DNA from 3 places in the Micromonospora sp. NPDC048843 genome. Region 3 is predicted to be linked to each of the others. Evidence: predicted binding sites of a transcription regulator. Region 3 holds the regulator's gene; each other region holds the start of a gene.
The links. Region 3 encodes HrcA, which represses chaperone genes, less so after heat shock. Its sites were predicted from a motif close to GGTTNGCACNCTCNNNNNGAGNGTGCNAACC; they were not measured.

Region 1: the regulator HrcA is predicted to act here: its motif matches at 1,807-1,837, upstream of groL (chaperonin GroEL).
Region 2: the regulator HrcA is predicted to act here: its motif matches at 3,057-3,087, upstream of groES (co-chaperone GroES).

What each region holds. Positions count from the first base shown of each region.
Region 1 is NZ_JBEZGJ010000214.1:767-10,304, reverse strand. It holds gene AB0C20_RS32005 (cold-shock protein) at 289-492, shown strand; gene AB0C20_RS32000 (hypothetical protein) at 587-1,759, shown strand; gene groL (chaperonin GroEL) at 2,032-3,654, shown strand; gene AB0C20_RS31990 (hypothetical protein) at 3,711-3,959, opposite strand; gene AB0C20_RS31985 (GNAT family N-acetyltransferase) at 4,038-4,973, opposite strand; gene AB0C20_RS31980 (S8 family serine peptidase) at 5,043-7,625, opposite strand; gene AB0C20_RS31975 (glycerol-3-phosphate dehydrogenase/oxidase) at 7,771-9,538, shown strand, end outside.
Region 2 is NZ_JBEZGJ010000254.1:81-6,884, forward strand. It holds gene AB0C20_RS33635 (substrate-binding domain-containing protein) at 1-1,068, opposite strand, end outside; gene ybaK (Cys-tRNA(Pro) deacylase) at 1,248-1,727, opposite strand; gene AB0C20_RS33645 (methyltransferase domain-containing protein) at 1,765-2,961, opposite strand; gene groES (co-chaperone GroES) at 3,221-3,535, shown strand; gene groL (chaperonin GroEL) at 3,606-5,246, shown strand; gene AB0C20_RS33660 (molybdopterin-dependent oxidoreductase) at 5,381-6,804, shown strand, end outside.
Region 3 is NZ_JBEZGJ010000044.1:18,826-34,200, reverse strand. It holds gene ppk2 (polyphosphate kinase 2) at 1-125, shown strand, start outside; gene AB0C20_RS13550 (16S rRNA (uracil(1498)-N(3))-methyltransferase) at 145-879, opposite strand; gene dnaJ (molecular chaperone DnaJ) at 881-2,026, opposite strand; gene hrcA (heat-inducible transcriptional repressor HrcA) at 2,102-3,124, opposite strand; gene AB0C20_RS13535 (DUF4870 domain-containing protein) at 3,350-3,976, shown strand; gene hemW (radical SAM family heme chaperone HemW) at 4,044-5,267, opposite strand; gene AB0C20_RS13525 (enoyl-CoA hydratase-related protein) at 5,287-6,075, shown strand; gene AB0C20_RS13520 (SDR family NAD(P)-dependent oxidoreductase) at 6,124-6,888, opposite strand; gene AB0C20_RS13515 (hypothetical protein) at 7,212-8,072, shown strand; gene AB0C20_RS13510 (phytanoyl-CoA dioxygenase family protein) at 8,294-9,196, shown strand; gene AB0C20_RS13505 (low temperature requirement protein A) at 9,382-10,569, shown strand; gene AB0C20_RS13500 (low temperature requirement protein A) at 10,597-11,790, opposite strand; gene AB0C20_RS13495 (MOSC domain-containing protein) at 11,995-12,636, opposite strand; gene AB0C20_RS13490 (carbohydrate ABC transporter permease) at 12,735-13,565, opposite strand; gene AB0C20_RS13485 (sugar ABC transporter permease) at 13,562-14,548, opposite strand; gene AB0C20_RS13480 (sugar ABC transporter substrate-binding protein) at 14,545-15,375, opposite strand, start outside.

The DNA of each region.
Region 1 (9,538 bases), on a different contig from region 3:
GCGAGCTGGGCCCGATCGCCGTCATCTCGGGGCCGCCCTGCGACCCTGCCCTTATCCGCAATGACGCGGGCGAATCCGATGGCTGGGAAACCCGGCCGGTCAGCGTGGTCGGGACGCTCCGAAGTGTGTCTGATTTGTGGCCGTGCGCGGCCGTCACTCCTCGTGTAGCGTGCGATTTCGGTCACCTGCTCCAATGGCGGTCATCGATCGCTGAGTCGGTGGTCCGGGGCGCCCGGCCGTGCCGTGCGCCGAGTCAGGCAACGCCGGGCAGAGTGAGGGAAGTGCACAGTGGCACAGGGCTCCGTGAAGTGGTTCAACGCCGAGAAGGGCTACGGCTTCATCGCCGTCGACGGCGGTCAGGACGTGTTCGTTCATTTCTCCGCGATCGAGATGGACGGCTACAAGGCGCTGGACGACGGTCAGCGGGTCGAGTTCGAGATCACCCAGGGCCAGAAGGGCCCACAGGCAGAGCACGTACGCGTCATCGGCTGAGCTTCCTGGCCGATCGGCCCGTGCGTCGGGGCTGCGGCAGGGGCGTGCAGCCGGGAAGATCGTGAACCGTTCCAGCCGATGCCGAGGAGCGTTCATGACCGACCAGCCACCCCCGCACACTCCGTCCTCCGGGTCCGGGGAGCCGGGCCCGTCCGATCCGTCCTCGCCCGCCGACGGCCCCGGCCACGCCGGTCCGCCCCCCGGCTGGGGGCCGGACATGCCCCCGTCCGGCCCGTCCTCCGGCCCCGCCGGTCCGCCGCCCGGCTGGGATCCCGCGCAGGGCGCCTGGGGTGCGGCCCCGCCACCGCAGGGCTGGGCGTTCCCGCCCACCGGGGGCTACCCGCCCGGGTCGGGTCCCTACGGCGGGCAGCCGTGGTATCCGGGACCGCCGATCGGCTGGTACCCGCCGGGTCACGGGTTCGACCCGAACGACGCCCTGGTCACGCCGCCCGGTGCCGGTATCGGCGGCTGGTTCAACCGGTGCGGGGGAGCGCTGCGTCGGGGCTGGCGGCAGTTGGTGCCGATCATGCTGCTCACCCAGGTGCTGCCGGCGGCGGTGCTCTCGGTGGTCTCCCTCGGGCTGGACCCGTCGGCGAAGTGGGCCGCCCAGGCCGAATCGACGTCGGCCCCCGCGCTGCCGGACAATTTCGCCGCCGAGCTGCTGAGCCTCCTTGTCCTGCTGGTCGGCGGCAGCGTGGTGGTCGGGTTGGTGCAGGCCGTCGGGTGGGCCGCCGGCACCTGGGTGATCACCCAACAGGCGGCCGGCCAGCCTGCCAGCCTGGAGGCCGCGCTGCGCTACGGCCTGCGTCGGGCACTCGGGCTGTGGGGCTGGACCCTGTTGGTCAGTCTGCTCATCGGCGTCGGTGTCTGTTTCTGCGTGCTGCCGGGCATCTACCTGGCCTTCGCGCTGAGCATGGCCGGTCCGGTCTATCTCTTCGAACGGCACAACCCGATCGGTCGATCGTTCCGGATGTTCCACGATCGGCTCGGCCTGCTGCTCGGACGGGTGGCCCTGGTGGCCGCGGCGGTGATCGTCGGCACCCTGATCCCCGGTGCCATCGAAGGAATCGGCACCTCCCCGCTCGGAACGGATCCGTTCTCCTCGCCGGGTACCGCCGCCGGGGCGGTGGTGGTGATCGGGATCACCGCCGTGCTGGCCCTTCCGGCCCACCTCGCGCAGATGATCGGTCTGCTGGTGACGTACGCCGAGCAGCGTGCCCATGAGGCACCGGTGAACAGCGCTGGACTGGCCGCGGAACTCGGCTGAGCGGCGGCATCGTGCTTGCACTCGGCAGGTGAGAGTGCTAAACAAGTCATTGGCACTCGCATACCGTGAGTGCCAATGGTCGGGACGGTGGGGCCAGGTTGCACCGGCGTGGAGACGCCGGGGCGGCACATGGCCGGTCGTCGCGGGCTATCCGGCCCGGCCGAAGGACGTCGTCGTCGCCAGGTGGCGACGTCCCAAGGTGCGTACACCAGGCGGCCCATCCGGGGCACACATCTCGGGTGGCCCGTGAGTGTCCAGGAGGACAACGCCGTATGGCCAAGATGATCGCGTTCGACGAAGAGGCGCGCCGCGGCCTCGAGCGGGGCATGAACCAGCTCGCCGACGCCGTAAAGGTGACCCTCGGCCCCAAGGGCCGCAACGTCGTGCTCGAGAAGAAGTGGGGTGCCCCCACCATCACCAACGATGGTGTGAGCATCGCCAAGGAGATCGAGCTCGAGGACCCGTACGAGAAGATCGGCGCTGAGCTGGTCAAGGAGGTCGCCAAGAAGACCGACGACGTTGCCGGTGACGGCACGACGACGGCGACCGTCCTGGCCCAGGCCCTGGTTCGCGAGGGCCTGCGCAACGTGGCCGCTGGCGCCAACCCGATGGCCCTGAAGCGGGGCATCGAGGCCGCTGTCGCGAGCGTCTCGGAGGAGCTGTCCAAGCTCGCCAAGGACGTCGAGACCAAGGAGCAGATCGCCTCCACCGCCTCCATCTCCGCTGGCGACAGCACCGTCGGCGAGATCATCGCCGAGGCGATGGACAAGGTCGGCAAGGAAGGCGTCATCACCGTCGAGGAGAGCAACACCTTCGGGCTGGAGCTGGAGCTCACCGAGGGTATGCGCTTCGACAAGGGCTACATCTCGGCCTACTTCATGACCGACCCGGAGCGTATGGAGGCCGTCTTCGACGACCCGTACATCCTGATCGCCAACAGCAAGATCTCGTCGGTGAAGGACCTGCTCCCGATCCTGGAGAAGGTCATGCAGTCGGGCAAGCCGCTGCTGATCATCGCCGAGGACCTGGAGGGCGAGGCCCTCGCCACCCTGGTGGTCAACAAGGTCCGTGGCACCTTCAAGTCGGTCGCCGTCAAGGCGCCGGGCTTCGGTGACCGCCGCAAGGCCATGCTGACCGACATCGCCATCCTCGCCGGTGGCCAGGTCATCAGCGAGGAGGTCGGCCTCAAGCTCGACGCCGCCAGCCTCGACATGCTGGGCCGCGCCCGCAAGGTCGTGGTGACCAAGGACGAGACCACCATCGTCGACGGTGCCGGTGACGCCGAGCAGATCCAGGGCCGGGTCAACCAGATCCGGGCCGAGATCGACAAGAGCGACTCCGACTACGACCGGGAGAAGCTGCAGGAGCGGCTGGCCAAGCTGGCCGGCGGCGTTGCGGTGATCAAGGTCGGCGCGGCCACCGAGGTCGAGCTCAAGGAGCGCAAGCACCGCATCGAGGACGCCGTTCGCAACGCGAAGGCCGCCGTCGAGGAGGGCATCGTCCCGGGTGGTGGCGTCGCGCTGGTTCAGGCCGGCAAGACCGCCTTCGACAAGCTCGACCTGGTCGGCGACGAGGCGACCGGTGCGAACATCGTCAAGGTCGCGCTCGACGCCCCGCTGCGGCAGATCGCCGTCAACGCCGGCCTTGAGGGCGGCGTCGTGGTGGAGAAGGTCCGTAACCTCGAAGCGGGTCACGGTCTGAACGCCGCCAACGGCGAGTACGTCGACCTGCTGGCCGCGGGCATCATCGACCCGGCCAAGGTGACGCGTTCGGCGCTGCAGAACGCCGCTTCCATCGCGGCGCTCTTCCTCACCACCGAGGCCGTTGTCGCGGACAAGCCGGAGAAGAACCCGGCTGCCCCGGCTGGCCCGGGTGGCGGGGACATGGACTTCTGAGTCCAGTTCCGACACCGAACGGGGCGGGCCGCTGACGCGGTCCGCCCCGTTCGTCGTCAGGTCGGTAGTGGGCGCTGGTTGCGCCGCTTCTGTGCCCGGCTGTACGGCGGAGGCAGTTTGATCGGCGCGTCCACCATCTCCTGCGGTTCCTCTGCCACCGACGGCTCGCCCTCGGTGGTCATCTCGGCCAGTTGCTCGGCGTCGCCGTAGTCGAGCCTGTCGAACGGCAGTTGGCCGGGGAGTTCACCCACCGGTTTCCAGGTGATCGGCGGGCCGTCCTCGGTCTGGTTGTCATCCGTGGTCATGGCTGCCTCCTCTACCGAAACGGTAGGGGGCGTCGATGGCCGATGCGGGCGAATGGATCTATGTCCTGTTTGCCCCGGTTATGCCGTCGGTAGGGTTCGCCGGTACAGGAAGAAGACCCGCTCGATCCACGCACCCGCGCTGCCCGAATAGAACGGCACCGGTCCCACCCAGCCGATCTGTGCCCGGTCCAGCCCCACCGCCCGCTGGTCGCGCAGGCAGCGCCGCAACAGCACCCCACCGATGCCCGAGCCCTCCGCGGCCGGCGCGGTGCCCATCGGTCCGAACCAACTCGGCCGCGACGACCCGTACGCGGCGAAGCCGAGCACCTCGCCGTTGCGCTCCGCCAGGTGGCAACCGGCGTCGGCACGCCCCACCGACCCGGCCAGCTCGCCGTCCCACGTTCCGCCGAAGGCGGACCGGGCGAACGCCGTCAGCGCCGGCAGGTCCGCCGGCTCCGCCCGGCGTACCGTGACGCCCTGGTCGGCCAGCCGCCGCTCCGCCGCCTCGGTGGACCGCAGTGCCGGCGACCCGTCGTACGACAGGTCCGCGGTCATGTTCCAGGCGGTCCGGTCCTGCTGGTAGCCGAGAGCGAGTGCGGCGCAGACCGCCGGCGTGTAGCGGACGTCGATTCCCGGCCACGCGTAGTACGGCGGGTTTCCGGCCAGCAGCACCTCGGTCGCCCCGCGCTCGGCGAGCACCCGCTCGGCCCGCTCGAGCAGCGCCCGGCCGACGCCCCGACGCCGCTGATCCGCAAGGACCGCGACGAGGTCCACGTGCCCGATCCCCGGCTCGGTCGACGACACCGAACAGATCAGCACCCCCACCAGGTCCGCGCCCCGGTACGCGCCCAGCCCGACCACCGGGCGGTCGGCGGCGGCCCGGGCCCAGAGAACGTCCACTACGGAAGCCGCCTCGGCGGCGTCCTCGGGCAGGTCGAGAGCCTGCTGGCAGAGCTGTACGACGCTGCTGACCAGGTCGGCGGTCAGCTCGGTGACGGTGATCTCGGCGTCCATGGTCGCCGACCCTAGATCACCGACTGTCGAGCCGCACTCCCGGCTCAGCACTTCAGGAAGGAAACCTGCCTATTGCTGGGCGGCGCGAACGGCCGCGTAGGCGTCGACCTGGCCGGCGCCAGTGACGTTCGACGGGGCACCGCAGGCGTCGGAGGGGCTGTCCGAGCGATAGGTCGGCGTCGCCACCGTGGCGGTGTCCCGAAGGATCTGCCGGGTCCGGGTCACGTCGCCGACCAGCGCCGGGTTCGCCGACCACATCAGCGCGACCACCCCGGCCACCTGCGGCGTCGCCATCGACGTGCCGTCCAGCTTCGCGTACGTGCCGCCCGGCATGGCCGACACCACGCCCACCCCCGGTGCCAGCACGTCCGGTTTACCCGAGCCGCCCGGCACCGGCCCGCGCGAAGAGAACTCGGCGACCCGCCGCTGGTCGTCCACAGCGCCCACCGTCAGCACGTCCGGGTACGGGGCGGGCGGATCGTCGATCGACGCGCACCACGGGCCGGTGTTGCCGGCCGCGGCGACCACGAAGATCCCGGCGGCGTCGAAGGCAGCGGTGGCCGGCCGCAGGACGCGCTGGTCGCAACCCTCGATGGGCGGGCAGCCCCACGAGTTGGTCAGCACCTGCGGGGCGCGCTCCGGACGGCCGTCCGTGAACGGGTCGCCGCCGGCCGGGAAGGGCGCCAACATGAACTGGAGACACTCCAGGTAGTGCGCGGGGCTGCCGAGGTTGCGGTCCAGGTTGACGCAGCCCACCCACTGCGCGTCCGGCGCCACCCCGATGCCGTCCCGCCCGACCGCGCTGCCCACCGTGTGGGTGCCGTGCCCGCCCTGGTCGGTCGGGCTCCGGGTGCCGTCCCACGGGTCGTACCAGGAGTCGTCCCCACCACGGAACCCGCCTCGTAGCGCCGGATGGGTGCCGTCCACCCCCGAGTCGGAGCTGCCGACCACGATGCCAGTGCCGGTGGCCCGGAGTTCGGACCACACCCGGTCGGCGCCGATCTGGCGGATGTTCCACTCCGGGCCGGCGGGCTTCGGCAGGGTGCCCCGGCTCTGCCCGGCCGGGGCCGGCAGCGGTCGCAGGCGCTGGCTGACCAGCACCCGCGCCACCTCCGGCCGGCGGGCCAGCCAGGCCCGCACCACCGGGCCGCCGTCCACCTCGACCGCGTTGACCAGGTAGTACGACACCGGGTCGAGGCGCAGCCGGTCCAACCCCCGCAGCAGGTCACCCTGGCTCTGCTCGGCGGTCGACACCAGCCGCCGGTAGACCTCCGCCGCGCGAGCGTCCCGCCCGGCCCGACCCGGCGCGGCGGCCGGAAGATCGCTCAGGTCGGCCTGCGTACGCAGCACCACGAACAGCCGCTCGCCGTACAGACCCGGCTGACCGGGGCCGAGGTCGACCACCCCGAACGCCACCAGCAGCACCACGGCCGTCACCGCGGCGACCCGCCTGTTCGGGGTGCGTGCCGTCGGCCGGGCGAGCAGCACCCCGTACCCGATGGCGACCACTACCGCGACGGCGAGCCCGACGCCGGCGGCGGCCGCCACCCAGAACGGGATGTCCCGGGTGCCGACCAGCAGCAGGCTGATCTCTTCCGGGTCGGTGAAGGCCAGCGGGCCGAGCGCGGCCAGGCCCACGAGCCAGCCGGTCGCCGTGCGGACGGCGCGGGTGGCGGCGGCCGGGTCGGCGGTGGCTGGGTCGGTGGTGGCCGGATTGGTGGTGGCCGGGTCGGCGGTGGGCCGCCAGGTCGCGGCCCAGAGCGCGGCCAGCGCGAAACCCACCGGCGGCAGTGTCAGCAGCGCGGGCAACTGCGCGCCGGACTGCCCGGTCCCGGCCGCTAGCAGCAGCAGCGCCACCCCGGCGACCAGGCCACCGACCAGCACCAGCCGAGCCGGCCGGGGCGGTCGCCCGACCGCGAACGGGGACCAGAAGGGGGCGTCCAGCACAGTCGCGGCCAGCACCCCGAGCGCGGCGGCCGCCAGCAGCGCGAGCGCGGTCTCCAGGAGACCGCCCAGCGCGCCCAGCCAGGCCCACGGCAGCAGCAGCGCCAAACCGGCGGCGACAGCGAGCAGCGGCACCGGGCCTGGTTGGCGCACGCGCCGTCCGACCGGCTCCGCGTTCCCGGTGGCCTGGGGCCGTGTGGTGTCGCCGTTTCCGGTCGCCTGGGGCCGTGTGGTGTCGCCGTTTCCGGTGGGTGCCGGGCCGCCGACCGAGCCGACCAGCCCGGGGTACGCCCACCGGCGCGCCGACCAGCGCACGGCGAGCGCGCCGATCAGCGCGGCGCCGGCCAGCGCGCCGAGGTACGCCTCATGGTGCACCGGCGGCACGACCCGCAGCAGTGTCAGCACGCCGAGCGCGAGTGCCCCGATCAACCAGGCCCGCCCGGTGGCCCGGACCGCGCCCGACCGGGGCAGGAGGGCCAGCAGCAGGGCGGGTGTGCCGGCCAGCACGACGGTGGCCAGGCCGAGCACCGGCCAGAGCCAGCCGAGCCGGTCGCGTCCGAAGCCCAGCAGCACCTGGTCGGTGAGCCAGCCACCGGTCTGGGTGCCCACTGTGACCGCAACCGTCCAACAGCCGACGAGCACGGCCGCGACCACCGGCCACGGGGAACTGCGGTCGCTGAAGCCGGGGTGCACAGGTTGACCTTGCATCCGAGAACCTTACGACTAGGACGGAGGGTTTCGACCCGACCGTCGGGTTCCGGGGCTTCGAACAACCGAGCGGTCGGCGTGGGCCGGGTGGCGAGACGTGTCGCGCGCTTCGGAGCAGGTAGGCGCGGTGCGGGGCGGGCGGCGAATGTCGACACGGTGGCTCGACGGTTACGGTGGACGGGTGCGCGACCCCAATGTCTCCCGATCCGTCGCCGGTCAGCTCTCACCGGTCCGCCGTGCGTCCGACCTGCGTCGACTGCGTGCCGAACGCTTCGACGTGCTCGTCATCGGGGGCGGGGTGACCGGAGCCGGTGCCGCCCTGGACGCGGCGTCCCGTGGCCTGAAGGTGGCGCTGGTCGAGGCGCGTGACCTTGCCGCCGGGACCTCCAGCCGGTCCAGCAAACTCATCCACGGTGGCCTGCGCTACCTGGAGCAGTTGGAGTTCCACCTGGTCCACGAGGCGCTCACCGAACGCGGCCTGCTGGCCACCCGGCTCGCGCCGCACCTGGTACGCCCGGTGCCGATCATGGTGCCGCTGCCGGCCGGGCGGGGCCTGCGGGACCTGCCGGCCCGGTTCTTCCGCCGCTCGTACTACGGCGCCGGGGTGGCCGCGTACGACGCCTTCGCCGGGATCTTCGGCGGTGGCCGGGGCATGCCCCTGCACCGTCACCTGACCCGGGAGGGCGCCCGGCGGATCTTCCCGAGTCTGCGGGCCGACGCGCTGGCCGGGGCGATCCGCTACTACGACGGGCAGGTCGACGACGCCCGGCTGGTGGTGACCCTGGCCCGTACCGCCGCCAGCCTCGGCGCCACTGTGGTGAGCAGTGCTCGCGCCGTCGGCCTGATCCGGCAGGCGCGCGAGGTGACCGGCGTCCGCGTCCGGGACCTGGAGGCGCCGCCGGGCTCGCCGGACGCGGAGTTCGAGGTGCATGCCCGCACCGTCATCGCCGCCACCGGCGTGTGGAGCGACGACATGTCCCGGATGCTCAACGACGTCGGCCTGCGGCCCGGCGTCCGGGTGCGCGCCTCCAAGGGGGTGCACCTGGTGGTGCCCCGCTCGGCGATCACCGGCGAGACGGGGCTCATCCTGCGTACGGCGAGTTCGGTGCTCTTCGTCATCCCGTGGGGCGGGCACTGGATCATCGGCACCACCGACACCGACTGGCGGCTGGACCGTTCCCACCCGGCCGCCTCGGCCCGCGACATCGACTACCTCCTCCAGCAGGTGAACACCGTGCTGGACCGGCCGCTGACCACCGCCGACATCGAGGGGGTGTACGCCGGGCTGCGGCCGCTGCTGGCCGGCGAGGCCGACTCGACCTCGAAGCTCTCCCGGGAGCACGCGGTCTTCGAGCCGATGCTCGGGCTGTTGCTGGTGGCCGGCGGCAAGTACACGACGTACCGGGTGATGGCGTCCGACGTGGTCGACCGGGCCGCGCGTCGGCTCGGCGGCGCCCGCGCGTCGCGTACCGCCGATCTGCCGTTGCTCGGCGCCGACGGGTACCCGTCGATGTGGCGGGACCGGGCCGACCTGGCTCGTCGGCACGGCGTGCCGGTGGGCGTGGTGGAGCACCTGCTGGAGCGGTACGGCACCCTCACCCTGGACCTGCTGGCGCTTGTCGACGCCGATCCTCTGCTGGCGTCTCCGCTGGCCGGTGCTCCGGAGTATCTGGCGGCGGAGGTCGCCTACGCGGCGCGGGCCGAGGGCGCGCTGCACCTGGAGGACGTGCTGACCCGGCGGACCCGGATCTCGTTCGAGACCAGCCACCGGGGGCTGGAGTCGGCGGAGCACACCGCCGAGTTGATGGGCGCGGTGCTCGGTTGGGACGCGGCCACCCGGGCACGCGAGGTCGAGCACTACCGCGCCCGGGTGGAGGCGGAGCGGCAGTCCCAGTTGATGCCGGACGACGCGG
Region 2 (6,804 bases), on a different contig from region 3:
GGCGCAGAACTTGGTGTACGCCGCGGTGCAGACCTCTTCCTTGGTCACGTAGCCGTCGGCGATGACGTCCTTGACGCTGTCCTTGTAGATGGCCTTCGGGGTGAGCAGCACCGACGGGACGTCCCGGTCGCCGTCCTTGACCGTCTGGCCGGTGTCCTTCTTTTCACCCTTGGCGAGGGCGATGGCCAGGTCGGAGGCGGCCTTGGCCTCTTCCCGGACCGCCTTGTAGACGGTCATGCACTGGTCACCGGCGAGGATGTTCTGCAGGCCCTCGGTGCTGGCGTCCTGCCCGGTCACCGGCACCTTGCCGTTGAGCTTGTTCTTCTTCAGGATCGAGATGGCCGCGTTGCCGAGACCGTCGTTGGCGGCCAGCACGCCGTCGATCTTGCCGTTGGCCTTGGTGAGCTGCTGCTCGAAGATCGTCGCGGCCTGCGCGTTGTCCCACGCCGGCACCGCGTCCTCAGGGCCCTTGACGTACTCCTTGGCGTCGAACTTCGGCTTGAGCACCGAGTCGTAGCCGGCCTTGAAGAGGGTGGCGTTGTTGTCGGTGGGGGAGCCGTTCAGGTACGCCACGACGGGGTTCTTGGCGCCCTTCTCGGTCAGGCACTTCGTCAGACCCTCGCCCTGGAGCTTGCCGACGGTCTCGTTGTCGAAGCTGACGTAGTACTGGGCGGAGCCGCCGAGGGTGAGCCGGTCGTAGTCGATGGTGGCCACACCCTGCGACTTGGCCTTGTCGAGCACGGCCTTGCCGGTGCCGGAGTCCAGGTTGACGATCATCAGGGCGGTCACGCCACCGGTGATCATCTGGTCGGCGATGGTCTGGAAGGCCGTCTTGTCGTTCTGGGCGTTCTGGATGTCGTACTGGACGCCGGCGGCCTTGAACGCCTCCTCCAGGAACCGACGGTCCGCCGTTTCCCAGCGGGCCGAGGACTTGCTGTCCGGGAGGATCACGCCGATCTTGGGGGTCTTGGCGGAGGCGGCCTTGTCGCCGGAGTCGTCGCCACAGGCGGTCAAGCCGCCGGTCGTGAGCAGGCCCACGGCGGCGATGGTGAGGATCCCCTTACGCATGTGCAGGGTCCTTTCGGAGGTGGGGGAGGTGTTGTTTTGTTGTGTCCGGCAACGTATTTCGCGTCACACCGGCTCCACAAGACCGCGCAGGTGCATAGTTTGTTGGGAGCGATAACAATTCAGCAACGCGACTGTTACTCCCTGGGTATCCCACGGGGGAGTCGACGTAACGACTGTCGTCAGTGGGTCTGCAACGGCGCGGTGCGGGCGTCGGTCAGCGCCACCAGATCCGCCGCGGCCAGTTCGAGTTGCAGACCACGCCGACCAGCCGAGACGTAGATCGTCGGGAGAGCCAGCGCGGATTCGTCCAGCACCGTGGGCAACCGTCGCCGCTGCCCGAGCGGGCTGATCCCACCGCGTACGTAACCGGTGGCCCGCTCGGCGACCGCCCGGTCGGCCAACGCCGCCCGCTTGCCGCCGACCGCCGCCGCGAGCGCCTTGAGATCCAGCTCGCCGGTGACCGGGACGACCGCCACAGTGAGCGCGCCGTCGACAGCGGTCACCAGCGACTTGAACACGCACTCCGGTGCCACGCCGAGGGCCACCGCCACCAACGCGCCGTAGTTCGGGGCGTCCGGCGCCACCCGATACGGATGGGTGCGATGTGCGATGCCACGCTTGACCAACAGTGCCGTCGCCGGCGTGCCCTGTCCCGCCACAGCGACGAGGCTAGTCGACCGGCTGGCCGAGGCGACGCTAGGCGACCGGCTGGCCGACGAGCACCGTCGGTGCGCCGTCGACCCGGGTGAGCACCAGACTCGCCGCCGCGTCACCGGCCAGCCGCAGGTCTCGCCGGAGCTGCTCCGGGGTGAGCGCCGAACCCCGCTTGAGGATCTCCACCCGGCCCACCCGGCGGTCGCGCAGCAGCGCCCGCAGGCGCTTGAGCGAGAACGGCAGCACGTCGGTGATCTCCAGGCAGCGCGCGTACGGGGTGCGGATCGGCTGGTCGCCGTAGAGGTAGGCGATGCTCGGATCACCCAGTGTGGCGTCCAGTTCGGTGGCCAGCTCGGCCACGAGGTGCGCACGCACCACCGCCGGGTCCGGGTCGTACAGGTAGCGACGCGGCGGCCCGACCGGTGCCTCGGTGGCACCCGAGCCGGTGAGCTGGTGGCGGTGAACCTCAGTGCCCCGCTGACGGTAGAGGGTGGCGCGGCGGGGCACCTCCGCCAGCTCGCCGCACCAGAGCGCGGCCTCGACCAGGTCGCCGTCGACGCCGACCCATTCGGCCTCCGCGCCGGCCGGAATGAGCGCGTGGTCCAGGCCCGGCGCGACCTTCACCACTGTGCGCGGCACCCGCTCGGCCAGCCCGGTGACGAAGTCCCACGGTGGCGAGTAGGCGCGCGGGTCGAAGATTCGCCGCCCGGTGCCGGTGGTGCGGCGGGCCGGATCGCAGAAGACCCCGTCGACCACTGACACGTCGAACCCGGTCGCGTCGCCGCACTCGACAGTGAACAGCTCGCCCAGGCCGGCCGCCTCGGCGTTGGCGGCGGCCATCGTTGCGGTCACCGGGTCGGCCTCCACCCCGTACACCCGGATGCCCGCCCGGGCGGCGGCCAGCGCGTCGGCCCCGAGCCCGCACCCGAGGTCGGCCAGGGTGCGCACGCCGGCCGCGTACAACCGGGCGGCCCGGCGGTCGGCGACCACCCGGCGGGTGGCCTGCTCCAGACCGGGACGGGTGAGGAACATCCCAGCGGCGGCCGAGCCGAACTTGCCCACCCCCCGGAGGCGCAGCTCGGCCTGGGTCAGCGCCGCCGCGGCCAACGTCGGCGGCACCCCCGTCGCGCGCAGCGCCGACGCCGCGACCAGTGGATCACCGCCGGCCAGGTCGGCCGCCGCCGTGAGCGCGGCCGACCCCTCAGGGGTACGCAGCGCCGCCAGCTGATCGAGATCCACCCGGCCATTGTCCCGGCCGACCCGGAAATACTGGCTGGCGGGGCGCGACGCGCTGGCACTCTCCTTGACGGAGTGCTAGCCACGGAATAACCTGCGATTAGCACTCTCACCCTGAGGGTGCCAGCTTCCGGGTCTCGCGACCCGGGTGCGCACGCCAGGCGGACCGGCACCCGCGACGACGGCACCGCCCGGTGGCATGAGGCAGATTGACGCTGGTCAGCCCCGCTGGCCAGCAACGAAACCAGTACCCCAGGAGGGTATGCCCGTGACTACCGCGACCAAGGTTGCGATCAAGCCGCTCGAGGACCGCATCGTGGTCCAGGCGAACGAGGCTGAGACCACCACGGCGTCGGGCATCGTGATCCCCGACACCGCCAAGGAGAAGCCGCAGGAGGGCACTGTCCTCGCTGTGGGCCCGGGGCGCGTCGACGACAACGGCAACCGGGTTCCGGTTGACGTGCAGGTCGGCGACACCGTCCTCTACTCGAAGTACGGCGGCACCGAGGTCAAGTACGCCGGCGAGGAGTACCTGGTGCTCTCCGCCCGCGACGTCCTCGCGGTCATCGAGAAGTAAGCAACCGATCAGTGCCACTGCCCCGGTCCGGCTCGCCGGGCCGGGGCAATGGCGCTTCGAAGGGACATTAATGGCGAAGATCCTGAGCTTCTCGGACGACGCCCGGCACCTGCTGGAGCACGGTGTCAACGCCCTCGCGGACGCGGTCAAGGTCACCCTCGGCCCGCGCGGGCGCAACGTCGTCCTGGACAAGAAATTCGGTGCGCCGACGATCACCAACGATGGTGTGACCATCGCCAAGGAGATCGAGCTCACCAACCCGTACGAGAACCTTGGCGCGCAGCTGGTCAAGGAGGTGGCGACCAAGACCAACGACGTCGCCGGCGACGGGACCACCACCGCGACAGTGCTGGCCCAGGCGATGGTTCGCGAGGGTCTGCGCAACGTGACCGCCGGGACCAACCCGGCCGGCCTCAAGCGGGGCATCGACGCGGCGGCCATGAAGGTCTCCGAGGCGCTGCTCGGCCGTGCCGCCGAGGTCACCAGCAAGGAGTCGATCGCGAACGTGGCGACGATCTCCGCGCAGGACTCCACGATCGGCGATCTGATCGCCGAGGCGATGGAGCGCGTCGGCCGCGACGGTGTCATCACCGTCGAGGAAGGCTCGATGCTCACCACCGAACTGGACGTGACCGAGGGTCTCCAGTTCGACAAGGGCTTCATCTCGCCGAACTTCGTCACCGACCTGGAGGGTCAGGAGTCCGTCCTCGAGGACGCGTACATCCTGGTCACCACCCAGAAGATCTCGGCGATCGAGGAGCTGCTGCCGCTGCTGGAGAAGGTCCTGCAGAACAGCAAGCCCCTGCTGATCATCGCCGAGGACGTGGACGGCCAGGCGCTCTCCACCCTGGTGGTCAACTCGCTGCGCAAGACCCTCAAGGTCTGCGCGGTCAAGGCCCCGGGCTTCGGTGACCGGCGCAAGGCAATGCTCCAGGACATCGCGATCTCCACGGGCGCCGAGCTTGTCGCCCCGGAGCTGGGCTACAAGCTTGACCAGGTCGGCCTGGAGGTGCTCGGCACCGCCCGGCGCGTCGTGGTCGACAAGGAGAACACCACGATCGTCGACGGCGGTGGCCAGAAGGCCGACGTCGCCGACCGGGTCTCCCAGATCCGCAAGGAGATCGAGGCCTCCGACTCCGACTGGGACCGGGAGAAGCTGGCCGAGCGGCTGGCGAAGCTCTCCGGTGGCATCGCCGTCATCAAGGCCGGCGCGGCGACCGAGGTCGAGATGAAGGAGCGCAAGCACCGCATCGAGGACGCCATCGCGGCGACCAAGGCTGCGGTCGAGGAGGGCACCGTGCCCGGCGGCGGCGCCGCCCTGGTGCAGATCCTCTCGGTGCTCGACGACGACCTGGGCTTCACCGGTGACGAGAAGGTCGGTGTCTCGGTAGTGCGCAAGGCGCTCGTCGAGCCGCTGCGCTGGATCGCCCAGAACGCCGGTCACGACGGCTACGTCGTGACGCAGAAGGTCGCCGACCTCAAGTGGGGCAACGGCCTCGACGCGGCCAAGGGCGAGTACGTCGACCTGGTCAAGGCCGGCATCATCGACCCGGTGAAGGTGACCCGCAACGCGGTCACCAACGCCGCCTCGATCGCCGGTCTGCTGCTCACCACGGAGAGCCTCGTGGTGGAGAAGCCGGAGCAGGCCGAGCCGGCCGCCGGCGGCGGGCACGGCCACGGTCACGGCCACCAGCACGGCCCGGGCTTCTGATCCGGTAGCGACACCCGTTCCGGGGCGTACCGCCGTGAGGCGGTGCGCCCCGGCTCGTTCTCGCGGGCTGGTAGGTCATTACCGAACGCTGACGTTGTTGGCGACCGGGCGAGATGATCGCGCACACTGGGCCGATGAGCACCACGTCACGGCGGTACGCCGCGTTGGCCGGAATCACCGCCGCCGCCGTCGCGATCGGGATCGCCGAACCGGTCGCGGTGTTGACCGGTCCCCGGTCGGCGCCACTGGTCGCGGTCGGCGGGGTCATCGTCGACGCCGTCCCCGAGTCACTGAAGCAACTCGCCATCGACCTCTTCGGCACCGCCGACAAGATCGCGCTGCTGGTCGGCACTGCCGTGTTGCTGGGAGGCTTCGCCGCGCTCTTCGGCGTACTGGCTGTCCGTCGACTGGCACTCGGCCTGGCCGGCATTGCCGCGTTCGGCGCCATCGGCGTGGCCGCCGCGTTGACCCGCTCCGGCGCCGACCTCGCCGACGCGCTGCCGTCCCTGATCGGCGCCGGTCTCGGCGCCCTGGTGCTCTGGCTGTTCATCGGCGGACCGTTCGAACTGGACCCCTGGTCCTGGTCCCCACCCACCCCGCCCGCTGGCCCGGTGCCATCGGCAGGTCCAGTGTCGCAGGCTGGTCCGGTGTCGTCCGCTGGCCTGGGATCGCAGGCTGGTCCCGGGTCGGCGGGTCCGGGGTCGCCGGTTGGTCCGGGGTCACCCGGAGAGTCGGTGCCGCCGGGTGAATCGGTGCCGGTGTCGCCGGCAGGGCCGGTGCCGGTGACTCCGGCCGGACCGACGGCGGCTGTCGAACCGGTCGGGCCTGCCGAAGTGGACCCCGAGTCGCGGAGACGATTCCTCACCGGCAGCGGAGTGCTGCTCGGCACGGCCGTGGTGGCCGGCCTCGGTGGGCGCTGGCTGGCGGGGCGGCGCGGCGTGTCCGCAGCCCGCGACGCGATCCGCCTGCCCGCGCCGGTTACCCCCGCACCTGCCGTACCGGCGGGCGCGGACCTCTCACTGACGCAGCTCGCGCCGTACGTCACTCCGAACTTCGGGTTCTACCGCATCGACACGGCGCTGGTGGTGCCCCAGGTCGACCCGGACACCTGGCGGCTGCGGATCCACGGACGGGTCGGCAGGGAACGCACCTACAGCTACGCCGATCTGCTGGCCCGACCGCTGGTCGAGCGGTACGTCACGCTGGCCTGCGTCTCCAACGAGGTGGGCGGGGACCTGATCGGCAACGCCCTGTGGCTCGGCGTACCCCTGCGGGAACTGCTGGACGAGGTCGAGCCGGACGACGACGCCGATCAGGTCGTCGGCCGGTCGGTCGACGGCTGGACCTGCGGCACCCCCACCGCCGCGCTGCGCGACGGACGGGACGCCCTGCTGGCCGTCGGGATGAACGGCGAGCCGCTGCCGGTCGAGCACGGCTTCCCGGTCCGGGTGGTGGTGCCGGGCCTCTACGGCTACGTGTCAGCCTGCAAATGGGTGACCGAACTGGAGCTGACCCGCTTCGCCGACTTCGACGCGTACTGGGTGCCGCGCGGCTGGTC
Region 3 (15,375 bases):
ACCGCTTCGACTACACGGGCAAGGACCCCGACGTGGTCGGCGCACCGGACCCTCAGATCATCGGGCCGGCCGGGCTGGACCTGGGGCCGGAGGAAGAGGTGGTGCCGGTGTTTCCCCGGCCCTGAACGAGCCCGAGGCCCACTGTCACCAGCGACCGAGGCGGGTGGCGAGCACGCTGAGGGCCGCCACGCCGGCGGTGGAGGTGCGCAGCACGGCCGGCCCGAGACGTACGGGTCGCCCGCCGGCCTCGGTGAAGGCGGTCAGCTCGGTCGGGGCGATGCCACCCTCCGGGCCGATCACCAGCACGATCTCGCCGGTGGAGGGCAGATCGGCGGTAGTGAGCCGGTCCTGGGCCTCCTCGTGCAGCACGAACCCGGCGGCGGCACCGGCGATCCGCCGAGCCACAGTGGCGGTGGACTCGTCCGGCGCACCGGCCACCACCGGAAGCCACGGCCGGCGGGCCTGCTTGGCCGCCTCCCGGGCGGTGGCCACCCACTTCTCCCGGGCGCGTACGCCCCGGTCGCCGCGCCACTGGGTCACCGAACGGGAGGCCGCCCAGGGCACGATCTCGTCCACCCCGACCTCGGTCATCGCCTGCACGGCCAGCTCACCTCGGTCGCCCTTGGCGATGCCCTGCACCGTCACCAGACGGGGTACTGGCGCGTCCGCGTACCCCCGGGAGGTGATGGTGACCTCCAGGCTGCCCCGGCCGACGGCGGTGACCACTGCGGCGGCCGTGCCACCCCGGCCGTCGGCGAGCAGCAGCTCCTCGCCGACGCGCAACCGCTGCACTGTCGCGGCGTGGTGCCCCTCGGGGCCGTCCAGTGTCAGCGCGTCGCCGGTGGGCAGCGCCTCGACCAGGAACAGCGGCGCGGACACCTCAGGCGTGCCCGTTGAACGCGTCGCGCATCCGGGAGAAGAAGCCGCCCTGCTTTGACAGCTCGGCGACCTCCTCACCACGGGTCTTGGCGAAGTCGCGCAGCATCTTCTCCTGGTCCGGATCGAGCTTGGTCGGCGTCCGCACGTCCAGGTGGACGTAGAGGTCGCCTCGGCCGGTGCCGCGCAGGTGCGGCACGCCCCGCGCGCGCAGTCGCAGCGTGCTGGCCGGCTGGGTGCCGGCCTTGACGTCGACGGTCTCCTCGCTGTCCAGCGTCTTGATGGTCAGCCGGGTGCCCAGCGCCGCCGCCGTCATCGGCACTGTGACCCGGCAGTGCAGGTCGTCGCCCTTGCGCGAGTACACGTCGTGCGGGCGCTCGTGGATCTCCACGTAGAGGTCACCGGCGGTGCCGCCGCCGGGGCCCACCTCGCCCTGCTGGGCCAGCCGGATCCGCATGCCGTCCTCGACGCCGGCCGGGATCTTGACGGTCAGCGAGCGGCGGGTCCGCACCCGGCCGTCGCCGGCGCAGGTGGGGCAGGGGTGCGGGATGGTGGTGCCGTAGCCCTGGCACACGGTGCACGGCCGGGCGGAGACCACCTGGCCGAGGAAGGTGCGCTGCACCGACTGCACCTCGCCCCGACCGCCGCACGCCTCGCAGGTCGCCAGGTGCGTGCCGGCGGCAGTGCCGGCGCCGGAGCAGGTGGTGCAGAGCACCGCGGTGTCGACGGTGATCGGGGCCTCGACGCCGAACGCCGTCTCGTGCAGGTCGAGTTCGAGTCGCAGGATCGCGTCGGCGCCCGGGCGGGTACGCGGCCGTGGGCCACGGGCGCCACCTCCGGCACCGCCGAAGAACGCGTCCATGATGTCCTGGAAACCGACGAACGGGCCGGCGCCTCCGGGACCACCCGGGCCGCCGGCACCGCCACCACCCGGGGCGAGCGGGTCGCCACCCAGGTCGACGATCTGCCGCTTCCGGTCGTCCGAGAGGACCTCGTACGCGGCGTTGATGTCCTTGAACTTCTCCTGAGCCTCCGGGTCCGGATTGACGTCCGGGTGGAACTGGCGCGCCAGCTTGCGGTAGGCGCGCTTGATCTCGTCATCGGAGGCTTCCCGGCTCACACCGAGAATGCCGTAGTAGTCCCTGGCCACTGCGTTCCGTGTCCTCATGTTCGTCTCGCGTTGCGCCGGTCGGCGGCCGCAGCCGGCCGCATCGGCCCTGACCAATCAGTTCTGGGCCAGCAACTCGCCCACGTAGCGTGCCACGGCGCGCACCGTGGCGATGTTGCCGGGGTAGTCCATCCGGGTGGGCCCCAGCACCCCCAGGCCGCCAACGATCGTGGTGCCCGGGCCGTACCCGGTGCTGACCACCGAGGCGGCGCGCAGGTTGTCGAACTCGTTCTCGTCGCCGATCAGCACCCGGGTCGTGCTCGGCTCGGTCTCACCGATGAGCTTGAGCAGCACGACCTCCTCCTCCAGGGCTTCGAGGATCGGCCGCAGGGAGCCCTGGAAGTCGAGCAGGCCGCCCCTGGTGAGGTTCGCGGTGCCGGCGAGCGCGATCCGCTCCTCGTGCCGCTCGACGAGCGTCTCCAGCAGGACGGTGGCGAGCGTGGTCATTGTCGGACGCAGGCCGGTCGGCGCTTCCTCGACCAGCGCCTGCACCAGCGGGGGCGTCTCGGACAGCCGGGCGTTGGCGAGCTTCTCGTTGATCAGTCGGCGCAGGTCGGTGACGTCGTCGGCGGGCACCGGCCCGGGCAACTCCACGAGTCGCTGCTCCACCCGCCCGGTGTCGGCGATCATGACGAGCATCAGCCGGGTGGTGGAGATCGGCACCAGCTCCAGGTGACGCACCGAGGAGCGGGCCAGGCTCGGGTACTGCACGACGGCGACCTGCCTGGTCAACTGGGCGAGCAACCGCACCGTGCGGTGCACCACGTCGTCGAGGTCGACAGCGCCGACCAGGAAGCGCTCGATGGCCCGGCGCTCGGCCGGGCTGAGCGGCTTGACCCGGGACAACCGGTCGACGAAGAGGCGGTAGCCACGGTCGGTGGGCACCCGGCCGGCGCTGGTGTGCGGCTGCCGGATGTAGCCCTCCTCCTCCAGCACGGCCATGTCGTTGCGGACAGTGGCCGGGGAGACCCCGAGCTGGTGCCGCTCGACCAGCGCCTTGCTGCCGACCGGCTCCTGGGTGGAGACGTAGTCTTCGACGATGGCGCGGAGCACTGCGAGTTTCCGGTCGTCGAGACCCATCCTCCGCACCTCCTGTCGCACGTCGGCCGCCGGCGCTCTGGGCCGGTCGGGCCGTCCTGGCACTCGACTGTAACGAGTGCCAGTCTACGTCGGCGGGCCCGCCGACGCGATGATCAACGGCCACCCTTCGGTGCGGCCCACACCACCCTGTGGGGCCGATCGGCCCACACTGCCAGGCGGTGTCGCTCTGGTGCGGCGTTGCCACTGGCACCTACCGTGACATCCATGACTGAACCTCCTCGCCCTCCCGGCTCGGGCGACCCCGGCAACTACCCGCCGGAGCCCACCTCCCCAGGCCCGTTTCCGTCGGCCGAGCCGCCCACCGCACCACTGTCCGGGGCACCCGGCCCAGCCGGCTATCCCCCGCCCGGTGGCTATCCGCCGCCCACCGGTGACCAACCGCCGTCAGGCGGCTACCCTCCGGCAGGCGGCTACCCCCCGCCCGGTGGCTATCCCCCACCCGGCGGCTACCCGGCCGGTGGGGCCTACGGCGGCCCCGGCGGCGGCTACGCCACCAACGAGGACAAGACCTGGGCGCTTGTCGCGCACTTCGGCGGCGCGCTCGGCGCGCTGGTCAGCTTTGGTCCGCTGGGCTTCGTCGCCCCGCTGATCGCCTACCTGGCCCGCGGCCAGCAGTCGCCGACCGTCCGGGCGCACGCCCTCGCCGCCCTGAACTTCCAGATCCTCTGGTCGATCATCGCGTTCGTGCTGCTCTTCGTGAGCTGGTGCCTGCTCTTCCTGCCCAGCATCGCCGTCGTGGTGATCCAGATCCTGTTCGGGATCATCGCCGGCATCAAGGCCAACGAGGGCACCCCGTACCGCTACCCGATGACTGCCAACTTCATCAAGTGAACCGGGCCGGCCGCTCCCCCGGCCGGTCCGGATCACCGCGGTCCCGGTCCGGGCAGCGGTGGGCCACTCAGGGCAGCAGGTCGCGGACGACAGCGTCGGCGAGCAGCCGCCCGCGCAGTGTGAGCACCGCCCGGCCGGCGGCGTACTCGTCGGCGGCCAGGAGGCCGCCGGCCAACGCCCGCTCGGCGCCGGCCCGGCCGGCGGCGTCGAGCACCGCCAACGGAAGGCCGCTGGCCAGCCGCAGCCGGAGCATCACGTCCTCCATGTGCGCCTCGTCGACAGTGAGCACCTCCCGGGCCAGGCCGGGAGACGCGCCGGCTGCCAACCGCTGGGCGTACGCCGAGGGGTGTTTCACGTTCCACCAGCGCACCCCGCCGACGTGGCTGTGCGCCCCCGGGCCCAGCCCCCACCAGTCCGCGCCGGTCCAGTAGAGCAGGTTGTGCCGGCAGCGGGCCTCCTCGGTGCGGGCCCAGTTGGAGACCTCGTACCAGGAGAGCCCTGCCGCGTCGAGCGCGGCCTCCGCGGCCAGGTAGCGGTCGGCGGCCACGTCGTCACTGGGGTACGCCAGCTCGCCGCGTCGCATCCGGGCGGCGAGCCGGGTGCCGTCCTCGACGATCAGGGCGTACGCGCTGACGTGGTCCACCCCGGCGGCGACGACCTGCTCCAGCGAGGCGGCGAAGTCCTCGGCCCGCTCCCCCGGGGTGCCGTAGATCAGGTCCAGGTTGACGTGCTCGAACCCGGCGTCGCGCGCCTCCAGGGCGGCGGCGGTGGCCCGGCCGGCGCTGTGTTTGCGGTCCAGGATCGCCAGCACCCCCGGGGAGGCGGACTGCATGCCCAGCGAGATCCGTGTGTAGCCGGCGGCCCGCAGCAGCTTCAACGACTCCGGGGTGACCGACTCGGGGTTGGCCTCGGTGGTCACCTCGGCGTCGGCGGCCAGCCCCCAGGTGCGGTCGATGCCGTCGAGGATGCGGGCCAGGTCGTCGGCGGGGAGCAGGGTGGGCGTGCCGCCGCCGACGAAGACGGTGTCGACCCGGGGCGGCGGGGTGTCGCCGAGCACCCGGCCGGCGAGCTTCAGCTCGGCCAGGACCGTGTCCGCGTACCCCTCGCGGCTCGCGCCGCCGCCCAGCTCGGACGCCGTGTAGGTGTTGAAGTCGCAGTATCCGCAGCGGCTGGCGCAGAACGGGACGTGCACGTACACGCCGAAGCCGCGCGCGCCGACCGCAGTGGTGGCGGTGGCGGGCAACGATCCGTCGACGGGGACGGTCTCACCATCTGGAAGGACGCCGGGCATGGCCACTAGTGTGCCCGGCATGACCTCTCCCGACGTCCTCGTGCGGGTCGCCACGGCCCGTGGGGTGACCACCCTCACCCTGGACAGCCCGCACAACCGCAACGCGCTCTCCACCGGCCTGATGACCCAACTGCTGGCTGGGCTGGCTGACGCGGTCGCCGACGAGGCGGTCCGTGTGATCGTGCTCGACCACACCGGCCCGGTCTTCTGCTCCGGAGCGGACCTGAAGGAGACCGCCGCGGCGTACGCCAGCGGGACGGTGCCGGCCGGCATGCTGGGTGACGTGCTCGCGGCGCTCTGGGAGTGCCCGAAGCCGGTGCTGGCCCGGGTCGGCGGGCCGGCGCGGGCCGGTGGGCTGGGCCTGATCGCCGCCGCCGACCTGGCGGTCTGCGCCGACGAGGCGACGTTCGCGTTCACCGAGGTCCGCATCGGGGTGATCCCGGCGGTGATCTCGGCGACAGTGCTGCCCCGGCTGCACCCTCGCGCCGCCGCCGAGCTGTACCTGACCGGCGACACCTTCGACGGTCGCCGGGCCGCCGAGATCGGCCTGGTGACGGCCTCGGTCCCGGCGGACGGGTTGGACGACGCGGTACGGGGCTACTGCGACTCGCTGGTGCGCGGTGCGCCCGGGGCGCTGGCCGGCGCGAAGGAGTTGCTGCGCCGACCGGGTACGGCCGAGTTGCGCGCCGATCTGGCGCGGCTCTCCGCCGTCTCGACCGGCTACTTCCTTTCCGACGAGGGGCGCGAGGGGGTCACCGCGTTCCGGGAAAAGCGACCGGCGCGCTGGGTGCCCGCTCTCGACGACTGAGGATGGGGGCGCCGCCGTCGTTCGGCGGCGCCCCGGTGTCCTGCCGGGTCACCAGGCGGTCGCGCCGCCGTCGACCGGGTAGTTCGCCCCGGTGATGTACGACGCCCGGTCGGACGCGAGGAAGACCACCAGCTCGACGACCTCCTCGGGGCGCGCGAAGCGCTTGAGCAGCGTCTTGGCGGTGATGGCGTCCCGGGCCTCCTGGTTGTCGCCGAGGTCGCGTTCGCTGGCCGGGGTGAGTGTGGGCCCCGGGCTGACCGCCACCGCGCGGATGCCGTGGGGCGCGCCTTCGAGCGCGAGCTGTCGCGTCATCCCGATGATGCCGGCGTTCGCTGCGGTGTGACCGACCATCGGCGGGACGTGGCCGCCGATCAAGCCGGCCATGGAGGCGGCGCTGATGATGACACCGCCACCGCGTCGGACCAGGTGCGGCCAGGCGAACTTCGACACGAAGTACGGAATGTCGAGTTCTCCGGTGATGGTGTAGCGCCAGTCCTCCACGGAGAAGTCGGGCATCGGGCCGAAGCGGAGCGCGGCCGCGTTGTTGTAGACCACGTCGAGGCCACCGTAGGCGGCGGCAGCGTCGTCGACGAGCTTGCGTACCTGCTCGGGGTCGGTGAGGTCGACCGGCGCGATGCCGGTCATCTCGCCGCCGGCGCGGCGGACGAGTTCGACGGTCTCGTCGTTACCGGCGACCTGGAGGTCGGCCCCGACGACCTTCGCGCCCTCGCGGGCGAAAGTCAGCGCCGCGACGCGGCCCAGACCACCGCCGGTGCCGGTGATCAGAACGACCTTGCCATCGAGCGTTCCCATGGAACTCCTCCTCGTGCGGTGACCCACGCGTCCGACTATGCGGTGGTAGGTCGAATTGACATGTCAACCGGGTTAAGTCCTTGACCGGTCAATCGCTTCCCGATATCGCTTACCCGGTGACGCTCACGACAGCCCCGCACCGGGGCGGGTGACAGAACGACGCAGCAGGTGAGATCGAGACCAGAGCGGGAACGTCGCCAACCGGTACGCGACAGCGGAGGCGCCCCCGAACCGGTCAGAGTCGGCCAGGTTGGGCCCGAACCGCGCGGACGACCCGGACAGCGCCTGCGGGGACGTACGCTTGGCGAACTGTCGATCTGGGGGTGTGGGTGCGAACTCGGGCAACCGTGGCGGGTGGAGTGGTGCTCATCCTCGTCGCCGTGATCGCGATCTGGCTCGTCGTACGACAGGTCGGCGACAACCTCAGGTTGCCGCTGGTGGCACGGAAGTGCACGGTGCAGGCCGACGGACGTGTCGCGCTGGACGCCGACCAGATGGCCAACGCGGCGACCATCGCGGCAATCGGCGCGAAGCGCGGAATGCCCGAGCGGGCCGTCGTGGTCGCGCTCGCCACCGCGTACCAGGAGTCCGGGCTGCGCAACCTCGCCGACGGCGACCGCGACTCGGTCGGCCTGTTCCAGCAGCGGCCGAGCCAGGGCTGGGGCACTCCGGCGCAGATCCGCGACCCGCGTTACGCGGCCAACCGGTTCTACGCGGCCCTCAAGAAGGTGCGCGGCTGGGAGAAGATGCGGGTCACCGACGCCGCGCAGCGGGTGCAGCGCTCGGCGTTCCCCGAGGCGTACCAGAAGTGGGCCGACGACTCCGAGGTGCTCAGCCGGGCCCTGCTCGGCGACGCCAGCGGCGCGGTCACCTGCTCGGTGGGGCGCACCCCGGCGATGCACGGCGCGTCGGCGGCTGCGCAACTGACCCGCAACCTGGTGCTGGACTGGGGACTGAAGGGCACCGACCCGACCGACCCGACCGGGTTGGCGGTGACTCCGGGCGACCAGCGCGACGGCTGGCGGTACGCGCACTGGCTGGTCTCGCACGCCCAGGACCACGGCGTGAAGCGGGTCCGCTTCGGCGACCTGGAGTGGACCGCCCGCGAGGGCTCGTGGGGCCGGGTGGACGGTCGGCAGAACCCCGCCGGCCAGGTGGTGGCCGAGGTGTTCAACGAGGGTTGACCGACCCGGATCTCTTAACCGGCAGTCACCGCACAATCGGGCAATGCCCATCTAATCGCACTATTGATCTCCCGGATCTCACTCTGTGCGTTTCTCTCGCTGCGCGGGGTCCCACACTGGCCCAATCCCGCACCACACCCTCCCCGATGCCTGGACCGCCGCGTTACGATCGGCGGCCTGTGCCAGAAAAGGTTTCACCTCATGGGGAGGGGTACGACGCGGTGTTCGATTACGGCGACCGGACCGGTTACGAACCGATCAGCGACACTGACCGCAAGGAGTTCCACGAGCAGGGCTTCCTCCTGCTGCGCAACGTCCTGACGGAGGACCACCGGGCGGCGCTGGAGGCGGCGGTCGACCGCGTCTACGCGGAGGAGCAGGCCAAGGGCACCACCAAGAAGGACGGCACCCTGCACCTGCTGGGCTTCCTGGAGCGCGACGAGCTCTTCGGTGAGCTGCTGACCCACCCGATCGCCTTCCCGTACATGTGGGGGCTGGCCGGCTGGAACATCTACACCCACCACAACCACCTGGACGTCACCCCGCCGGCCGCCGAGCCGGAGAAGCCGTACTGGGGTTGGCACCAGGACGGGTACCGCCAGAACTCCGACCCGGAGACGATGGACCCGAACCTGCCTCGGCCGATGTTCTCGCTGAAGGTCGCGTACGTGCTGTCGGACCTCTCCGAGACCGGCCGCGGCGCCACCAAGGTCATCCCGGGCAGCCACCTGAAGAACTCGCTGTCCCGGCCGGCGGACCTCACCGTGCAGAACCCCGACCCGGAGGGCACGGTGGAGATCACCGCCAACCCGGGCGACGCCTTCATCTTCGACCGCCGGCAGTGGCACTCGCGGTCGACGAACCTGTCGACCATCACCCGCAAGATGCTCTTCGTCGGGTACACCTACCGGTGGATCCGTCCCCTGGACGAGCTGCACCCCGACGTGGACGGCGAGTGGTACCGCAACCGCACCCCCGTGCAGCGCCAGCTGATCGGTGAGGGCACCCACACCGCCAACTACTGGGGCATCAACTGGGACGGGTACGTCGACGACGAGATCCCGCTGCGTAAGGAGCTCAAGGAGCGCGGTCTGCTCGACCGCAACATCCCCTGGCTCCGCTGATCCACGGCTCGTAGGACGGCCCCCTGCCGACGCTCAGCGTTGGCAGGGGGCCGTTCCACGTTCGCGGACGGACCGCTCGGGCCGAGCCCGTTCCCGACCACCGGGGACCGCACTGTCGGTAGCGTGGCGGGTGCGCAGGTCGGGGCGTGGTGCGCAGGGCGTGGGGTGGCACAGGAGGCAGCGCAGTGACATCCGCTCCGCTCCCCCGGATCCTCCGCCGCCGCGGCGAGCCGGAATACCCGACCTTCCTGGAACTCTTCTTCGATCTCGTCTACATCTTCATGTTCTCCCGGCTCGCTGCCAGCCTGGCCGAGAACCTCACCGTCCGGAGCGCGGCGCAGACCGCCGTCCTGCTGCTGGCCGCCTGGTGGGTCTGGGTGCTGACCGCGTGGCTCACCGACCTGTTCAACCCCCGACTGCCGATCATCCAGGCGACAGTCCTGGTGGTCATGCTCGGCACCCTGCTGATGGCGATCGCGACGCCGTACGCCTTCGGTCGGTACGGGTGGCTCTTCGTCGCGGCGTACTTCGGTATTCACCTGGTCCGTGACGCCGTCCTGATCCCCGGCACCCGAGTGAACCGCCCGATCCAGGCCAGGAGCATCCGGGTCTTCTTCTGGTTCGGCGTCACAGTGACGCCCTGGGTGGCCGGAGTGTTCGTGGACGAGACCGCCCGACTGGTGCTCTGGTCGCTCGCGGTGGCGATCGACCTCGGCTCGGCTCGGATCGGCTGGCCGACGCCGAGGCTGGGGCGTACCGAGCTCGCCAGCCAGATCTTCACCGGTGTGCACCTCTCCGAGCGGCACCGGGCGATCTTCATCGTCGCCCTCGGCGAGTTGATCCTGAGCACCGGCACGGGGCTGGCCGGCAGCGGATTCACGGCTGGCGCGGTGGCTACCGGCGCTGTCGCGTTCGTCAGCGCGGTTCTCCTGTTCCAGCTCTACTTCCAGCGGGTCCAGCGGATCCTGGCACCACCGAGCGTCGCAACTGTGGAACGGGTCCGCTCCGGCACCTCCACCTCGTACAGCCACCTCGTCATGGTCGCCGGGGTGGTGCTGGTCTCGACCAGCACCTCGCTGGTCATCGACCGGCCGTTCGGTCGCGCCCCGGCCGAGCTGGTGGTCGCCACCCTCGGCGGACCGGTCCTGTTCCTGCTCGGCAGCGTCCTGTTCGACGCCGTGGTGACCGGCCGGATCCTCTGGTCCCGGGTGCTGGCGATCGTGGTGCTGTGTGCCGTGATGGCACCCGCGACACTCCTGCTCACACCCCTGACCGCCCTGGTGCTGGCGAACCTGGTCCTGCTGATCACCCTGGTCGGCGAAGGGTGGGCCGCGCGCAGCCGCCTGGTCGGGGCCGCCGCGCCATCGCGATGAAGCGCCGTCCGCGGCCCCGGGAAAGAGTCACCGCAGCATCGGCGGCGCCGGCGTTCGCGCGTGTCGCCGGGTGCTCAGCAGATTCGCCACGGCGATCAGGGCCAGCACGGCCATGGCGAGCAGCGCGACAAGCACCGGCGGCAGCAGGGGCGTGGCCGGCGCCACGCCCGCCAGCAGCACCAGCCCGGCCAGCCGGGACCTTGAGATCCGCCCGAACACCGTGAAGTCGAGGACACCCCGACCGACCAGGTACAACGCGGGGCCGCCGAGGATGACCGCGACCCACGACGACGGGGTCTCGCCCCACGGGCGGCTCACCACCAGGTGACTGGTGACCGCCGCGCCGACGATTCCGGCCACCATGATCAAATGGGTGACCGCGGCGGACTGGGTGAGCAGCGCCGGGTTGGACGACCTGGCGATCGCATCGGTCAGCAGCTCACCGGCGCGGTAGATGTAGATCCGCCACATCAGCACCACCGTGCTGAACACCACCACCAGCGCCCAGGCCCGTTCCATCGTGTACTCGCTCATGCTGAAGGTCGTTCCGGTCACGAAGAGCGAGACACCGAGCGCGACGATGACGAACTGCCGGTACCGCTCGGCCACCCGCCCGCCGACCAGCCGCCAGTCGCGCGGTCGTGAGCGACCGATCCCGGGCACCGGCCAGCCCAACGCCGCTGCGCCGTACTCGACGACGACAGCGAGCACCCAGATCGCCAGTTGCCCCGAACCGCCGACGAGCGCCCCACCAATCCAGCCGATGCCCGCGACGGCCTCCCAGATCAGGATGCGGATGCTGCGACGCGGCGGTCTCCTGAGCGAGACGACCAGGATGTAGTAGGCCGCCGTACTGAGGTGGATGACCACGTACGTGGTGGCGAAGAGCAGCCGGCGATCGCCGTACGCATCGGCCGCGAGCGCGGCCAACAGCAGGCTGGCGGCCGCCACCCAGATGAACTGCCCCTGCCCGGCAGGGCGGGTCAGGTCGACGCTGTCCGCCGTCCACACCGTCAGCGCCCAGATCATCGTGAACCCGAGCAGCAGCACCAGCGTCTCCGCGACGCCCGTCCAGGTCAGGTTCTCGGTCAACACCGTCGCCAAGGTGACCAGCGCGAAGACGTAGACGAGGTCGAAGAAGAGCTCCAGGAACGCCGGACGCTCCAGGCCCGGATCGGGGGGTGACGCCCCTGCGGCACCGCCGTCCGTCGCCATCGACATCGCGCTCCACCCGGTCCCCGCCGCACACCCTCCGTGGGGACGATACGGGCAAGTCCGACGCTGGACCCGTCATCGGGGTTCTTCCGGGTCGGATCCGCCGAGCCCGCCGGTGCTCGTCGCGGCGTCGAGGCGGATGCCGCCGGTGCTCGTCGCGGACGCCGCCGGTGCTCGTCGCGGCGTCGAGGCGGATGTCGTCGGGGTCGGTCAGCCCCGGGCGGCGAGGCGTCGTCGGGCCTTTTCCCTGATCGGCGCCGGCAGATCCTCGACGTCGAGCAGCCGGGGCAGCAACTCCGGTTCCAGGCTGGTCGCCCGGAACACCTCGCCGATGGTGACACCGTGCGCCGGCCGGTCCACCACCTCGACCGGGTCACCCGCGCCGACCTCCCCCTCGCGCAGCACCCGCAGGTAGGCCCCGGGCGATGCCCGGACGGTGAACCGCTTGATCAGATCCGGTACGCCCCAGAACCCGGCGAACGTGGTGCAGGGCGTACGCGGCTTGGTGACCTGCAACAGGGCCGAACCGACCTGCCACTGCTCGCCGATCACCGCACCCGTCACGTCGACCGCGTAGGTGGTCAGGTTCTCGCCGAAGCCGCCGGGCGGTATGGCGCGACCCAGTTCGGCCACCCACCAGGCGGCGTCCTCCTCCGCGTACGCGTAGACCGCCTGGTCCGGGCCGCCGTGCTGGGGCCGCTCAGCGATGAAGTCGCCCGCCACGCCGCCGGTGAGCAGCGACACCGGGCCGTCGACCGGCCGCTTGTCGATGCCGCTGCGACCGCTCGCGTCGCTGGCCCACCCAGCCTCGGTCACGATGCCGAGGTTCACCGCTGCCACCCTGCCCGTCATGACCGTCAGCCTAGTGGCGGTCCATGGCTGGGCAGGGCGGCAGCGTGGGGGTCGACATCCCGCACGTAGGCCGACGTCGGCCTCGGGCTGACGCGGGGTCAGCCCTTGACGGCGCCGGCCACCAGGCCGGAGACCATCCGACGCTGCACCAGCAGGAAGAAGATGATGACCGGCAGGGTGAACAGGGTCGACGCGGCCATCACCGGCCCCCAGTTGGTGTCGTCCCGACCGAAGAAGAAGGTCATCGCCACCGGAAGCGTGTAGCTGCCCTGGTCGTTGATGAAGGTCAGCGCGAAGATCAGCTCGTTCCAGGCGGTGATGAAGGAGAAGATGCTGGTGGCCACCAGGCCGGGCGCGACCAGCGGGAAGAGCACCCGGCGGAAGATCTGGGCCCGGCTGGCTCCGTCGATCGCCGCCGCCTCCTCCAACTCCTTCGGCACCGCGGCGACGAAGCCGCGCAGCATCCAGACCGCGAACGGCAGCGAGAAGCCGAGGTACGTGAGGATCAGGCTGGGCAGGGTGTTGTAGAGCCCGAGCCGCTGGATCATCAGGAACAGCGGGATGACCAACGCCTCCAGCGGGATCATCTGCACCACCAGCAGCATGATCAGGAAGCTGGTCCGCAGCTTGAAGCGGAACCGGGCCACAGCGGTCGCGGCGAGCAACGCCACCAGACCGCTGAGCACCACAGTCGAGACAGCTACCAACGCACTGTTGAGGAAGAAGTCGAGGAAGCTGACGCCGGGGATCAGGTTGCCGGTCAGGATCTCCCGATAGTGCGCCAACGTCGGATGAGTCGGCACCGGCTGCGGGGTGGCCGAGAAGATCTCGTTGCTCGGCTTCAGCGAGGTGGAGATCATCCAGTAGACCGGGAACGCCGCGAAGAGCGCGACCAGCAGCCCGGCGCCGTTGAGGGCGATTTTCTTCACGACTCGTCCTCCTGCCTGAGCACCATCCGTACGTAGAAGCCGGTGACCACGAGCAGGATCAGCGTGAGGATGACCGCGATGGCCGCGCCGAGCCCGTACTTGGGCGGCGGGGAGAAGGCTTCGGCGTACGAGTAGATGGCGAGCATGAACGTCGGCCGGTCCTGGGTGCCGCCGGCCAGCACGAACTGCTGGGTGAAGACCTTGAAGTCCCAGATCGTGGAGAGCACGATCAGGATCCCGAAGACCGGGCGCAGCAACGGGAAAGTGATCTTCCAGAAGACCCGCCACGGGCTGGCGCCGTCCACCCGGGCCGCCTCGTGCAGCTCACTCGGCACGCTCTTCAGACCGGCCAGCACGCTCACCGCGATGAACGGGAACGAGTGCCAGACCACCACCAGGGTGAGGATGGCGAAGAAGAGCAGTGGCGAGTTGAACCAGCCGTAGCCGGTCCAGTCGCTGCGCCCGAACAGGCTGTTCGAGAGACCGTCCGGCAACGCGTTGAACAACCACGTCACGAGGCCGCTCGTGTCGTCGAAGATCCACTTCCAGACGATGGTGCCGGTCAGCGCCGGCGTCGCCCAGGCGAGCATCACGCAGCTGGCCACGAACGTCGCCATCTTGCGACCGAGCCGGTTGAGCAGCAGCCCCACCAGGGTGCCGAGCACCATGGTGAGCAGCACGTTGGCCGCGGCGAACAGAACCGTGTTGCGCAGCACGGTCAGGAAGAACGGGTCGGAGAGGATGTCGACGTAGTTGCCGAACCCCACCCACGGCCACTCCCGATCGCCGCGCAGTTGCCGGACGCTGTTCAGCCGGTAGAAGGACATCACCACCACCTGGCCGAGCGGCCAGAGCAGCAGCACCCCGATGATCAGCAGAGCGGGCAGGAGCAGCAGGTAGGGCAGGCGGTCCACCCGGCGAGGCCGCCGCGCGGGGGTCTCCCGCGCAGCGGCCGTCTCCGGGTTTTTGGTCTGTGAGCTCACTTGCTGTTCAAAATGCCTTCCATCTCACCGGCCGCGTCGGCGGTAGCCTTCTCGACCGTCTTCTGACCCTTCATGACCGAGCTGTTCATCGCCTGGGTCACCGTCTTCGTCCGGCTGACCTCCACCCACTTCGGGGTGAGCGGCGTGAGCTTGGTGTTCTGCATCGTGGTGGCGAACGACGCCATCACCTTGTCGTTCGCGTACGCGTCACCGGAGACCAGGTCCTTGTAAACCGGGAAGAAGCCGAGGCTGCTCGCGAAGCTCTGTGCGTTCTTCTTGTTCAGCAGCACGGTCAGGTAGTCCCAGGCCAGGTCCTGCCGCTCGCTGTCCTTCCAGATCGCCACGTCCGAGCCGCCCGCGAAACCGGGCGCCGCCTTGCCATCCGGGCCGGGGATCGGGAACGTGCCCCAGACCTTCTCGATCTCGGGGTTGTCCTTCTTGATGGCGCCCTGCTGCCAGCTGCCGGCGAAGGCCATCGCGGCCTTGCCGGTGGCGAACTGGGTACGCGCGTCGATCTCGTTCCAACCCGCCGCCGCCGGCGGGGCGACCTTGTGCACTGTCACCAGGTCGGTCCAGAACTTGACGGCCCGCTGCGCCTCCGGCGTGGTGTAGCCGGACTTCCAGGTGCCGCCCTGGTTGCTGGCGATCTCGCCGCCGGCACCCCAGAGGAAGGAGTAGAAGGGCAGCTCGGAGTTTCCAGGCAGCGCGATGCCGTAGGTGCCCTTCTTCTTCGCCTGTACGGCCTTGGCCACTGTGACCAGCTCGTCCCAGTTCTTCGGGGGCTGCACGCCGGCCTCGGCGAACCAGTCGGTGCGGTAGTAGATGGC